3 regions of the Robertmurraya sp. GLU-23 genome follow, and region 1 is predicted to be linked to each of the others. Evidence: riboswitches for the same ligand, from Rfam matches in the RefSeq annotation. Region 1 holds a riboswitch; each other region holds the start of a gene.

What was found. Region 1 has a riboswitch for glycine ahead of gcvT (glycine cleavage system aminomethyltransferase GcvT). Riboswitches for the same ligand answer to the same signal wherever they lie in the genome.
Region 2: it holds a riboswitch for glycine, as region 1 does, so the genes downstream of both, ACVBAX_RS12160 (amino acid permease) here and gcvT (glycine cleavage system aminomethyltransferase GcvT) in region 1, are expected to answer to the same signal.
Region 3: it holds a riboswitch for glycine, as region 1 does, so the genes downstream of both, ACVBAX_RS06455 (ACT domain-containing protein) here and gcvT (glycine cleavage system aminomethyltransferase GcvT) in region 1, are expected to answer to the same signal.

What each region holds. Positions count from the first base shown of each region.
Region 1 is NZ_JBRKCV010000001.1:335,957-340,782, reverse strand. Features, by position in the region: gene gcvPA (aminomethyl-transferring glycine dehydrogenase subunit GcvPA) at 1-791, opposite strand, end outside; gene gcvT (glycine cleavage system aminomethyltransferase GcvT) at 809-1,915, opposite strand; glycine riboswitch at 2,062-2,154, opposite strand; gene ACVBAX_RS01715 (DEAD/DEAH box helicase) at 2,322-4,010, shown strand; gene ACVBAX_RS01710 (YqhG family protein) at 3,988-4,782, shown strand; gene ACVBAX_RS01705 (YqzE family protein) at 4,793-4,826, opposite strand, start outside.
Region 2 is NZ_JBRKCV010000006.1:123,310-128,135, forward strand. Features, by position in the region: gene ACVBAX_RS12150 (Crp/Fnr family transcriptional regulator) at 1-621, shown strand, start outside; gene ACVBAX_RS12155 (HD-GYP domain-containing protein) at 791-1,738, shown strand; glycine riboswitch at 1,906-1,982, shown strand; gene ACVBAX_RS12160 (amino acid permease) at 2,134-3,480, shown strand; gene ACVBAX_RS12165 (GerAB/ArcD/ProY family transporter) at 3,597-4,727, shown strand; gene ACVBAX_RS12170 (spore germination protein) at 4,690-4,826, shown strand, end outside.
Region 3 is NZ_JBRKCV010000002.1:433,745-438,570, reverse strand. Features, by position in the region: gene ACVBAX_RS06460 (ABC transporter substrate-binding protein) at 1-920, opposite strand, end outside; glycine riboswitch at 1,436-1,513, shown strand; gene ACVBAX_RS06455 (ACT domain-containing protein) at 1,606-1,881, shown strand; gene ACVBAX_RS06450 (DUF711 family protein) at 1,899-3,260, shown strand; gene ACVBAX_RS06445 (glycoside hydrolase family 43 protein) at 3,317-4,189, opposite strand; gene ACVBAX_RS06440 (alpha/beta hydrolase) at 4,227-4,826, opposite strand, start outside.

The DNA.
Region 1 (4,826 bases):
GCATCTCCCGCTACAATATCAGCACCAAAGGCTCCAGGAGGTGTTATTGCACCAAGGGACAAAGGATTGCTTGATACTACAAACATTGCTTTGTTAGCATGTATGATTTCCTCGAGTTCTTTCATCGGCTCGATTCTTCCAAAGAAGTTTGGATATTGAACGATAACGGCTGCAATATCATCACCCATTTCGCTCTTTAAAGCATCTAAATCAGTCACACCATCTTTGTATGGAATCTCTACGACTTCTACGTATTGTCCTTTAGCATACGTCTTGACTACATCCTTTGTTTCTGGATGTACCGTACTAGAGAGAAGCACCTTTTTACGTTTCGTATGACCAGAGCTTAGCATCGCTGCTTCTGCCAAAGCGGTCCCTCCGTCGTACATAGAAGAGTTTGCAACGTCCATACCTGTTAATTCACAAATCATTGTTTGAAATTCAAAGATTGCCTGTAACTCACCTTGTGAGATTTCTGGTTGATATGGTGTATACGCTGTGTAAAATTCTGAACGCGAAAGAACATGATCAACAATAACCGGCATGTAGTGATCATACACACCTGCCCCTAAAAAGGAAGTATGTGAGCGTAAGTCGGCATTTTTAGCAGCCAAAGTTGTTAATTCTTTTAATAAGGCTGTCTCCGATTTAGCTTTTTTAATCTTATATTCTCCCTTAAACTGAACACTTTCTGGAATATCGTTAAAAAGCTCCTGAACATCGGAAATTCCGATTTCTTCTAGCATGGCTTTTTTATCGGTTTCTGTCATTGGTAAGTAGCGATGCTTCATGACGTTTGTTCCTCCCCTTATTTCTTTTCCCTTTTATAAAATGGTGTTGGTACCACTTTTACCTTCAAGCGTTTCCCACGAATCTCAATGGTTAGCTCCGACTCTCTAGTTATGACTGCTGAATCCACTAACGCTAAACCAATGTTTCTTTTCAACGTAGGTGATTGTGTTCCAGTCGTTACTTCTCCTACAAGTTGTTCACCCACATACACCGGATATCCATGTCTTGGGATTCCTCGGTCAATCATTTCAATTCCTATTAGTTTCCGAGGAACTCCAGCTTCCTTTTGTTGCTTTAAAGCTTGCTTCCCAATAAAATCTTCTTCCTTATTTACTTTCACAGCGAAACCAATACCCGCTTCTAGTGGAGAAATCGAGGAAGAAAGCTCCTGACCATACAGGGCCAAATTAGCCTCGAAGCGCAGAGTATCACGAGCGCCTAAGCCACAAGGAAGAACACCTTCTTCTTTACCTACCTCAAGAATTTTTTCCCAAAGGTAAGTCGCATCTTCACTATTACAGTACACCTCAAAGCCATCTTCTCCGGTATACCCTGTTCTTGAAACAAGTGCCTCTTTTCCTCCAATGGATACTTTCTCTTGAAATTTAAAATATCCAATTGTCGAAAGATCCACTGTTTCAACTAGTTTCTGAAGAACCTGTTCGGCAAGCGGGCCTTGAAGAGCTAACTGGCCCATTTGTTCAGAGAGATTCAAAACCGTTACATCCCCTTCAACATGATCGTTTAACCATGTGAAATCTTTTTCGATATTCGAAGCATTTACAACAAGCAAATAATGATCTTCATTCAATTTATAGATTAGAAGATCATCGACCGTACCACCATTCTCGTAGCACATAGCAGTATATTGCGCACCACCAATTTGCAGCTTTGATACATCATTGGTCATCATTTTTTGAAGGAAGGCCAAACTGTCTGTCCCTTTCACTTCAACTTCTCCCATATGAGAAACATCGAACAAACCTGCCTTCGTTCTTACAGCCTCATGTTCTTCTTTAATGCTTGAAAATTGGACAGGCAGTTCCCATCCTCCAAAGTCAATGGTTTTCCCACCATACTTCTGATATACATCAAAAAGCGGTGTTCTTTTAAGTTGCGCCACTATTATTTCCCCCTTATAAAATCATAAAAAAAAGGACAGAGACCCCCCTCTTTACTTAAGAAAGGTCTCTGTCCTGGCACCTGAAAGTTTACCGTTTGGCTGTCCCCTTTGGTGGCTTCAAATGAATGAAGCGCTCTCCAGAGTTGCGTCAAACAAGAGTTCTTTTGCCTGAGAGATTCACAAATTTTTTGTTTGCTCCTTCGGCGCTACTTTGTAGTAGTCTCTCCCCTTGTTCTCATTCGCATTATAAAAATTCCCAATTTGGATAATACTAAGCTGTACTTATAGAACATTCATCAAAATAAATTATAATGTGACAAATTTCAAAACTTTTAAGATATTAACATCCTACCATTTCGAAACCCATACGGCAATATATTTATCGATCAAAAAGGGAGTTGTTTTTATGACGGTAGAGATTGAGTTTGATTCCTCTTGGCAGGAGGGACTGGTAGAGAAAATTTCAAATGATGGTCCTTGGGGGAACTTTGAGTTATATAAACTAGCGGTAGAAGTTGAAAAACATACGGTTATTGATAATTTTGAGGGATTACAAGCTCCCAAACATCTTCCTCAATTAACACCGCTTCCCCATCAGTTAGAAGTGGCCAAGCAAGTAGTTGAAAACATGAACGGAAAAGCTATCCTTGCAGATGAGGTAGGTCTAGGGAAAACGATTGAAGCAGGACTTATTTTAAAAGAATACATGATCAGAGGTCTTGTAAAAAAAGTCCTCATTCTTGTACCCGCCTCCCTTGTCACCCAATGGTCATATGAGTTGACAAGTAAGTTTTATATTCCGGCAGTTTCTCAACGTAAAAGCTATGTGTGGGAACAGTGTGATGTGGTCGTATCTTCTATTGATACAGCGAAACGGGCTCCCCATAGAGAAATCATTCTCTCTCAAGATTATGATCTTATTATTATTGATGAAGCACATAAATTAAAAAACAATAAAACAAAAAACTATGAATTTGTACAAAGCTTAAAGAAAAAATTCTGCTTACTTCTAACAGCAACCCCAATTCAAAATCGAATTGGCGAGATTTTCAACCTTGTCTCACTTTTAAAACCAGGCCATTTAGGAAATGAATCTGTATTTAATGAAAAATATAAAAAAGATTCCCGAGATATCAACGATAATGAACATTTAAAAGAGCTTGTAAATAAAGTGATGATCAGAAATCGTCGAGCAGACACAGGTATTGAATGGACGAAGAGACAAGTTGAAACTATTCCTATTGAGCTTACTAAGGAAGAGCAGGACTTGTATGATTCTGTTACTGAACTACGGTCAGAGGGAGACTGGACAACCACTTCCGCTTTCTCAGTCATGACTCTGCAAAGAGAAGCATGCAGCAGTAGAGAAGCTGTCTTTTTCACATTAAAAAATATGCTTGAAAAGAAGGAAAACCCATCAAAGGAATACCAAGATCAAATCGCATATTTAATCGAGAAGGTAAACGCCGTTCATACAAATTCGAAGGCGGTAAAAGCGCTTGAACTGATTCAAAAGGTAAATGATAAGGTTATTATCTTTACGGAATACCGAGCCACTCAGCTCTACCTTCAATGGTTTTTAAAGCAAAACGGAATCAGCTCTGTTCCCTTCCGTGGAGGATTTAAACGAGGTAAAAAAGATTGGATGAGACAACTTTTTGAAAACAATGTACAGGTCCTTATTGCAACGGAAGCAGGAGGAGAAGGAATCAATTTACAGTTCTGTAATCATATCATTAATTTCGACCTGCCTTGGAATCCTATGAGACTTGAACAACGTATCGGGAGAATTCATCGCCTTGGGCAAGAGAAAGACGTGATGATTTATAACTTCGCCACCAAGGGCACAGTTGAAGAACATGTGCTTAAGCTATTACATGAAAAAATTAATTTATTTGAAAAAGTGATCGGTGATCTTGATGATATTCTTACTCGTTTAGAGTTTGGTAGCTTTGAGGATCATCTTTCAGATATATTCGGAAATTCCACCTCTGAAGGGGAAATGCGAATAAAAATGGACAACCTAGCATCTATGATCCAATTTGCTGAAGAAGTTAAGGAAGGTGATTATCGTGCAGCAACAGGAAATTCATAATTTTTTGGTGAAGTACTTTACTGCTAATCAATGTGAAATACTCGAGAATACCGGCTCATATTTAACTGTGCAATTAACGGTTGAACTAGATAAGGAATTAATGAATCGTCCGTTTTACTGGCATTACTTAGAAAAAACAGGTGGAGTTCCAAACCCTATGAAACTTACGCTTATTACAGATCAAAAAAAGACACCTGACGATATTAAAGGAGAAGTCATACATTTTGGTTCACCAAGACTTCATCAAATATTCAACTCATCTAAAAACCTTGCTGGATACATTCGACTCTATGAAGATCATCAAGCAACCATGGGTCAACAAGTACCATTACGTCCTTGGTTAGGTATGAACGTAAAAATCTCCTATCAATGTGACCGTAAAAGAGATGTCTTTCGATCAATAGGTCTACAATTAATTAATGGACATATGATTGAGAACTTCCACGATGAACTGATAAAATTACAATTAGCTCGCAAAATACCTGATTACTCCTTTACCTTATCACCACTTATTATGCCGAATAGTGGGGTAACACGAATTCAGAATATGATTCGCTCAAATATTCTGGAAGGAGATCATACATGGGCAAATGAGGCTAGAGAACGCTGGTCAAAAGACTTGAGGTTGCTGGAGCATTTTTATGAAGATGCGGAGGAAAAAGGCGAAAGCTATGATAATGAAAAACGAGCCTTACAGGAGCAATACGAGCCAAAAGTTCAAATTTCGATTATAAACGGTGGTATTTTTTACTTATCTGAAAAAGCGATTTAAAGGGAACGACTTATTTGTCATTCCCTTTAAATGATTTCTCTCTC
Region 2 (4,826 bases), on a different contig from region 1:
AAAGTCGCCAAAATGGCCAAGCATACACGGTTCAAAAAGGGACAGTTGCTTTTACAAGAAGGAGAGAAATCTGATCGATTATTTATTGTGAACAAAGGGCAAGTCAAAGTGTCAAAGTTCACCATTGATGGAAAAGAACAGATTTTATATATATTAACAAGCGGCGAGTTTTTTGGAGAGTTACACCTTTTTAATAATGAAGAAGTGAATAATTTTAGCGTTTATGCCATTTCAGACACGGAGATTTGTGTCATTACAAAAGATGATATTGACATAATCATGGAAGCAAATCCGGAAATCTCTATAAAATTATTAAAAGCTTTGACAAAGAGATTAGCACATACAGAAACGCTCGTGCAAAACTTAGCAACCAAGGATCCTGAAGTGAGGATTGCCCATATGATTCTAGAATTTTGTCAAAAGTTTGGAACAAAGAAAAGTGACGGAATTCTTATAGAACTCCCGATAACAAGAGAAGAAGTGGCAAGCTATGTAGGGGTAACACGAGAAACAATTAGTCGTAAATTTAGTAAGTTCGAGAGTCTGGGTTTAATTTCTCAACAAGGAAATAAAAAACTATTAGTAAAAGACAATCTAACCTTCAGAGAATATATACAATAATTACAAAGGCGCAAAAAGGCCATCCCCCATTTCTTTGAAAATATCATACAACTGTTAATCTTTTAAAAAAATGCACCTTAGAGGCATTTTTAATTTTTTTAAGGTTTTCTTAAGGTTTTTCTTTAATAATTACTGAAGTTTGAGTGAAGTAATTAGGAGAAGGTGTATTATGAAATCTAGGTGGTCGGTTTGGTTAGAAAGAACAGATATTTACCGTTGGTTATTTGGTGCAACGGTTATCCTTTATTTTTTTAGTGGTGACTATATAAATAATCGAGATATTTTCATGTTATTTACTTTAATTATACTCTGTCTTTCCTCATTTTCATTTCGAAAAGTGTGGATACAAGTTTTCACTAGTGGGATTATTTCATTTATAGGGGCTTACCATGTACCCGATTTCAATATTCAGTTAACTATTCTTCAATGGATTTGGTACTTTGTCATGGCCACGTTTATCATGATTCTTATTGAAAAATATATCGCTGAAAAGAGAAATATGATTGATCTTATCACTTCTTTAGCCAATACATTAGATTCGAGAGATAAATATACAGCTTTCCATTCGAATAATGTTGCGAATTATTCAAAAGCGATCGCGGAAGAGTTAAAACTTAAGCAAACCGTTTGCAAGAATATTTATATCGGTGGATTGCTTCATGATATAGGGAAAATTGGTATTTCAGAAAATGTACTTAATAAATCTTCAAAATTAACCACGGACGAATTTATACATATTAAAGAGCATCCGTCTATTGGTTATGAACTCGTGAAACATATTAAACCGTTTGAGAAGAGTGGGGTATTAAATATGATTTTATACCATCATGAACGCTATGACGGTAAGGGATATCCAAATGGGTTAAAGGGAGAGGAAATCCCATTAGAAGCCCGTATTATGGCAGTTGCAGATGCATTTGATGCAATGACCTCACATCGTGTGTATCGTGAAGCACGGAGGTTAGAATATACGTTACATGAGCTGCAAAAAGAAAGAGGAAAACAATTTGATCCTGTTGTAGTAGATGCCTTTTTAAAAAGGATTGGGAGAACAAATATGAGTCTATATCCAAGCAAACAATCAGAAGGATCACCTTTTCAAAAAGTAGGTTCATAATGAAGTTTGATCATCATATCACAAAAATATTCTTGACCAACTAAAAGAATACTGATAAAATTACAAATTATTGTACGATAATAGCTTAGGAGTTTGTTGAAAAACAAATCTAGGCTATAAATTAAATATATAAGCAAGCTATGAATGTTATGGGTCAAACTATAACAGGAGCGGCTTCTGGAGAGATCGCGTACTGCGACGCCGAAGGGTTCACAATCTCAGGCAAAAGGACAGAAGAGTATAGATACTATTTGGTATGAATGTAAGTTCTATTTGTCATTTAACCATGTGTATTTGTTATTCTGACGTTTTTAGAGATTGGGGGAACCCCAGTCTCTTTTTTTATGGCTATTATTCTTACAATAATGATTAGAGAGAAAACGGAGGAATTTCAAGTGGCACAGCATGAGTTAAAAAGGGAACTGAAAAATCGTCATGTACAGTTAATCGCAATTGGCGGAACGATTGGTACTGGCTTATTTTTAGGTTCAGGAAAAGCAATTTCATTAGCAGGTCCCTCTATCATCTTAGCTTATTTAATTGTGGGGATAGCAACCTTTTTTGTTATGAGAGCATTAGGGGAGCTGTTGTTATCAAATGCAGGTTATCAATCGTTTACTGATTTTGCGGTAGATTATATCGGACCGTGGGCAGGCTTTGTAACAGGGTGGACGTACTGGTTCTGCTGGATAATGACGGCTATGGCCGATGTTATTGCAGTTGGAATGTATGTGCAGTATTGGTTTGATATCCCACAATGGGTACCAGCATTCATCTGTTTAATTATTTTATTAGGGTTGAATCTATTAACAGTAAAGCTTTTTGGAGAATTAGAATTTTGGTTTGCCATTATTAAAGTTGTAACCATTCTGGCTTTAATAGTTATTGGGGTTGTTTTACTAGTTATTGGATTTAAAACAGAGGCAGGAACGGTTTCTGTACAAAATTTATGGCAACACGGAGGATTTTTCCCGAATGGAATTAGCGGCTTTTTGTTTTCTTTCCAAATGGTCGTATTTGCTTTTGTTGGAGTAGAGTTGGTTGGTGTATCAGCTGCAGAAACAGCTGATCCAAAGAAAAATATTCCTTCAGCCATTAACAAAATTCCTTTAAGAATTCTGTTCTTTTATGTGGGTGCATTAATTGTTCTGCTTAGTATAAATCCATGGAATCAGTTGAATGCAGATACAAGTCCCTTTGTTAAGACCTTTACTTTAGTAGGTATTCCCGTTGCGGCCGGAATTATTAACTTTGTTGTATTAACTTCTGCTGCATCTGCGAGTAATAGTGGATTATTCTCTACAAGCCGTATTATGTATAACTTAGGGCGTCAAAACGGTGGAACGGGTATGCTTGCAAAATTAAACAAAAATGCAGTTCCAAGTAATGCATTACTTATTTCAACGGTCATTGTTTCTATAGGAACTTTACTTAGTAAATTGATCCCCGAGCAAGCCTTTGGAATTGTGACGACCATTAGTGCGATTTGTTTCATTTGGGTGTGGAGCATTATATTAATCTCTCATATTAGATATAAAAAAACTCGTCCAGATTTACACCAAAAATCAATATTCAAAGCTCCTCTAACACCATTTATTAACTATGTCGTACTAACTCTTTTTGCGTTTATTTTACTAGTGATGCTTATTTCAGAATCTACTCGTTCAGCATTAATGTTGACCCCATTATGGTTTGTTCTATTATTTGTTTTGTATTTCTTTAAAAGTAAGAGATCGGTGTAATAGTAAGACACTTTGTCGATAGACAAGGTGTTTTTTATTTTTATTCAACTGTTTACAACATAAAAAACTGAAGCTTAGGTGATTTTAATAATAAAACTGCCAAATAGGAGAAATACATGCAAAGCCTAGTGAAGATATTACTACCAAGACAATTATTTCTATTACTAATCCTATCAACTGGTTTGCTTAACCATGTCTTACTCATTCCGAATTTATTGACAGCTGCCGGGAGGGATAGTTGGTTAAGTGTGATTGTTGCGTACCCGATAGCCATGAGTTTCCTTTGGTTAATTTACTACATCGTAAAAAATAGCCCAAATGAGGGGTTTTTTCATATGGTCCGACACCGATTTGGACCCATTTTTTATTATTTATTACTAGCTCCTGTTTTTTTATTTTTACTTATTAGCTCGTATGTAACCTTTAGAGACTTGATGATCTGGTTAAGTGCCTATTTTCTAGCTGAAGCACCTATCATGATGATCAATATCGTACTAATTATTGTATGCTGCATCGTTACACTATCTGGTATAAAAACCATGGCTATAGCAAGTGGATTATTGTTACCTATTGTGGTAATGCTAGGATTCTTTATTGCATTTACCAATACGAGCTTTAAGGACCCAACCCTTCTATTCCCTGTATTAACAGATGGATATATTCCTTTGTTTAGAGGAACAATCTATGTTCTTGCGGGACTATTAGAACTATATATTGTGGTTTTGTTACAACCTTTCTCACAAGAACCCATTACATTTAAACAACTACTGATATTAATGACCGTATTAACGGGATTGATTTTTGGTCCACTCTCAGCCTCTATTATGGAATTTGGTGTAGTTGAGTCAGTGAACTTTCGCTATCCAGCCTATGAACAGTGGAGAGTATTGAATATTGGTGAATATATAGCAAATCTGGACTTCTTTGCTCTGTACCAATGGTTAAGTGGTGCACTTATAAGAATTGGATTATTTATGTACCTCTTAGGGCATTCTTTATCACGAAAAAGGCGTGAGTATCGACTGAATCCCAAGCTTGTAGGTATGATGTATCTCTTCTTATTAGGAGTTACTTTGATAAAGGTTGAATCATTCACTTTCTATCAAATCATTTATGAATATGTCCTACCAATAACCCTAGCTTTTTTTCTACTACAGATTTTACTGTCAGCTTTTATTATTTTTGTCTTAAAGAAGAGGGATAAACGACATGAGAAGGAAAATGAACTCGGATCCAGTTCTTCATAAACCATCAAAGGATAAAACTAGCCTCATCACAGAGAAGTTGAAAAAAAGTGAAGATCTATTATGTAAGGAACATGGTCAAGACGCTGAGAAGTTTAAGTT
Region 3 (4,826 bases), on a different contig from region 1:
ATAAGAACTTCTGAGTCTACTTTCTCTCCGTCTATTATTTTTAATGCTAAAGCTACACCATCAATCACCATTTGATTAGGGAACTGTGCTGAAGTACCTGCAAAGCTACCACCTTTATTCAGTGCATCAACTGCAGCAGGAGCACCATCAACACTTACGAGAAAGAACTCATCTTCTCTACCAGCTTGTTCTTGAGCAATTTGTACTCCGACAGCTTCTTCGTCATTAATGGTAAAAACGGCATCAATTTTCTTATTGGCAGATAATATTCCTTCCATTACAGTTAGCGCCTTCTCACGGTTACCTTCACCGTTCTGGTTAGCAACCACTTTAATGTCAGGATATTTGCTTATCACTTCATTAAAGCCCTTAATTCGATCTCTGACAGCTGATACAGGAGGTCCATCAATAATGACAATATTTCCTTTTTCATTCAATTGCTCTACTAGGTACTCGACAGCTAATCTCCCCGCTTGAACATTATCTGACATCACAACTGAGTCGATACCGCCTTCTGCAAAACCGTCAAGAGCGACAACTGGAATTCCAGCTGCTTTTGCTTGACTAACTGCACCTGCAATCCCAGCCGAATCAAATGGACTTAGCAAAATGAGATCCACTTTCTTTGTAATAAAGTCTTCAATTTGAGCCGTTTGCTTTGCCAGATCATGATCTGCACTCACTGTAATGACTTCAGCATCATACTTAGCAGCAACTTCTTCAGCCCCTTTGGACATGGCTACGAAGAATGGATTCCCTAAAGTTGGAACGGTCAACCCGATCTTAAGTTGTTTTTCTTTATCATCAGTATTATTTTCATCCGTAGCATTGGTAGAAGAGCTCTCTCCACTGCTACAAGCATTTAATAAAGTTAAGAGTAATACGAATAATATAATGTGAAATTTCTTCATAATTTTCATGGTATCAAAACCTCCAAATAATAATTTCCTAGAATAATAGTCATTTTTTAAAATACTTGAAAAAAAGTCTGTTTTGCCATACCATAAAAATGAGTTCTAAAATTCTATATAATTTTAGGCATACTCAAATAGAGGTATGATTTAGGGGTTTTTTCCATTTGGTCGTGGGTCCCCCTGAATCGTACTTTTTTCTTGCTTTTTTTTGTTACAGGAAAATAGAAATTCAGTATCTAGTAGATTTTCCTCTATTATGTATAAGCCTCACCTCCCAAAATAGAGCGCTTTCATAAATCGTTTACATTCATTCATAAACGTGGATGTTTTTGCTCGTTTATGCTCATTTTTGATTATATGTTCTTTTTTACCATTTTTCAATAACAATTTTCAGAAAAGTCAAAATCGACATGGTCTTTTTTTACTTTTCACAAATTTTAATTGACTGAATTATTATTTATTGATAATATCTAACTTAATTCAATACAGCCGCCATGATGGTAGTGGATCAAACTATTACCGGAGCAGCTTCTGGAGAGACCGTATGTATACGGCGCCGAAGGATTCACAATCTCAGGCAAAAGGACAGAAGAGAATGTTTGCATAATAATATTTTGCACACTCTTCTTACCCGAGATTGGAGATACTCCAATCTTTTTTTTTATTTCAAAAAAATAATGAGGTGGAACGAATGGAAAGAAGACGTGCAGTGGTAAGTGTGATTGGAAAGGACAAGGTTGGCATTATATCAAAAGTGACATCTATTCTCGCTGAAAATAATATGAATATTTTGGATATCAGCCAAACAATTTTACAAGATTTTTTTACCATGATGATGATTATTGACGTGACTGGAAATGAAAATTTGTCAAAACTCCGTGACCAACTGGATTTAGTTGGAGAGGAAATGGACTTAAAAATAAACATTCAGCTTGAAGAGATTTTTCAAGCAATGCATAGAATTTAGTTAGGTGGTGACTGTATATGACAATTGCAATGGATGAAATCCTTCAAACAATACGAATGGTTCAAATGGAAAACCTTGATATCCGAACAGTAACAATGGGAATCAGTCTCCGTGATTGTGCGGATTCCGATTTCCATAAAATGCAGCAAAATGTATTTCATAAAATAACTACTTATGCTAAGGATTTAACGAAAGTAGCAGAAGAAGCAGAAAAGGAATTTGGGGTTCCGATTATTAATAAGCGTATATCTATTACCCCGATTGCTGAAATCCTAGGAAGTGCAACCGTTGAACAAACCGTGGAGCTTGCAAAAACGCTTGACCTAGCCGCAAAGCAATTAGGTGTAGATTTTATCGGAGGATTCTCTGCACTTGTTCACAAAGGATTTTCTAAAGGTGATGAGACCCTACTTAAAGCCTTGCCAGAAGCCCTTAGTGTAACAGAGCGAGTTTGCTCCTCTGTTTCAGTGGCCACCACTCGCACAGGTATCAATATGGATGCGGTTAAGCAATTAGGATATGTTATCAAAGAAGCAGCCGAGCGGACAAAGGATCAAAATGGAATTGCTTGTGCTAAGCTCGTCGTATTTTGTAATCCGGTTGAAGATAATCCATTTATGGCAGGAGCTTTTCATGGAGCTGGAGAAGGCGAAGCTGTTATAAATGTTGGTGTTAGCGGCCCTGGTGTCGTATTAAACGCGTTAAAAAAACACCCTCAAGCTGACCTTGGAGAAGTATCTGATATTATCAAAAAAACAGCGTTCAAGATTACACGTGCAGGTGAGCTTATCGGTAGAGTGGTAGCCAAGCGGCTTGGCATTCCGTTTGGAATTATGGATCTCTCTTTGGCTCCTACCAACGCCATTAATGATAGTGTGGCAGAAATTTTAGAGGAAATTGGTCTTGAGCGCGTGGGTACTCATGGAACGATCGCAGCCTTGGCCCTTATGAATGATGCAGTGAAAAAAGGTGGAGCCATGGCCAGTTCATATGTTGGTGGATTAAGCGGTGCTTTTATCCCCGTCAGCGAAGATAATGGAATGATTCGTGGAATTATAGACGGTGCTTTAAGCTTATCAAAGCTTGAAGCAATGACATGCGTCTGTTCAGTTGGACTTGATATGATTGCCATAACTGGAGATGTTACCCCTGCTACCCTATCCGCAATGATTGCAGATGAAGCTGCCATCGGAATGATTAACAAAAAAACAACAGCAGTAAGGGTTATCCCTGTGCCTGGAAAACAAGAAGGGGAAATGGTTGAATTTGGAGGACTTCTTGGGAGAGCACCGGTTATGGGTGTAAATCCATTCAGCTCACAAAAAATGATCAATCGCGGCGGAAGAATTCCCGCACCCCTACAAGCACTGATTAATTAAATTTTTTAGAGTAAAGAAAAACTGTGTTAACCAAAATTGGTACACAGTTTTTTCTTTCACTTTTCTACAACTAGTTTTCCATCCTGCTCTGAAACAGATAAGAATACTGGTCGTTCATTTGGGGATCGATTGGGTGAATGAATGGCTAATTTTAATTCATCATTAAAAGTTTTAAATAGCATCGCATGACCGCCATCTTCGTCTAATAAAGCTTCCTTCTCCTGAACCCACGGCCCACGGATATCACCAGATTCTGATATAGCCATTCCAACCGCATACCCTTTAGGACTTCTACTTGACCATAGCATTTGTAACCGTCCTTTTTGATCTTGATACAGAAAAGGTCCGTCTGTGATATATTCCGTCTCCCCTCTCACCGGGACTGCCCAGTTTGCACTTGACGCTTTGAATAAAAAATATGGCTCGCCTACTGTCGATTGAAAATCAAGTGATAAGCGTTGGGCACAGATTTCTCCATCTTGAACCTGAATCCATTCGTGGCAAAAAATGATCCATGGTTTTTCGTTACTATCTATAAATAACGTCCCATCAAGACATTCCCAATGACTGGGAGTAATCGGATGTTCTGAAAGAGGTGAAAACGGACCTAATGGATGTTCTGAAGCTAGGATTTGAGTACCGCGACATTTTCCTTCCCCTTTAAAGCTAGCAAACATATAATACTGATCATGATAAAAATAAACCTCAGGTGCCCAGTATTGCTGATTAGCCCAAAAGTATGCGTCCGGTCGGAAAACGGGAAATGGACCTTCCCAGTTTACTAAGTCTCTGCTTTTATAGGCATCAAATCCTGTCGCCTGTCCTTCCCAAACATTTGCATCTGTTGTTCCATACAAATAATAGCTTTTTGAATCATGGTCGGTAAGGATAAAAGGATCACGAATCCTTATCTCATCTTTTGATAGCATATTTCCCTCCTATTTTTCTTGAAATCACAGTTAAGGTTTAGAATCCCCTTTTCCTTAACCATTTTTCACAAAGCTTTGGCCAAACTTTTACTTCTGGATGATCCTCCGCTAACCCTAATCCATGTGGACCACTTTCAAATACATGTAGTTCAAGAGGAACGGAATTTCTCCTTAACCCTTTTGCATAGAGGAAGCTGTTCTCCACGTCTACTGATGCATCATCAGCTGTATGCCAAAGGAATGCTGGCGGTGTATGTTCATTAATATGTAACTCATTCGATAACAGATAAATCAGTTTTTCACTTGGGTTTTCACCTAAAATATTTAGCTTACTTCCCGCATGAGTCGATTCTCCCATTGTGATCACCGGATAACAAAGAACCGTGGCATCAGGCCGACAGCTAATCCGTTCTATAGGGTCTTCGGCCACTGGATTTCCTAAGTCAAAATGTGTTCCTGCGGTGGATGCCAAATGTCCTCCGGCAGAAAATCCTAATATCCCTACCCGGTTTGGATCGATCCTCCAATTAGTAGAATGGTATCTTACCATTCGAATCGCCCTTTGAGCATCATGAAGTGGAAGTGGATGTTTATGAGGGGCGACACGATAATTAAGAACAATGGCAGAAATACCTAT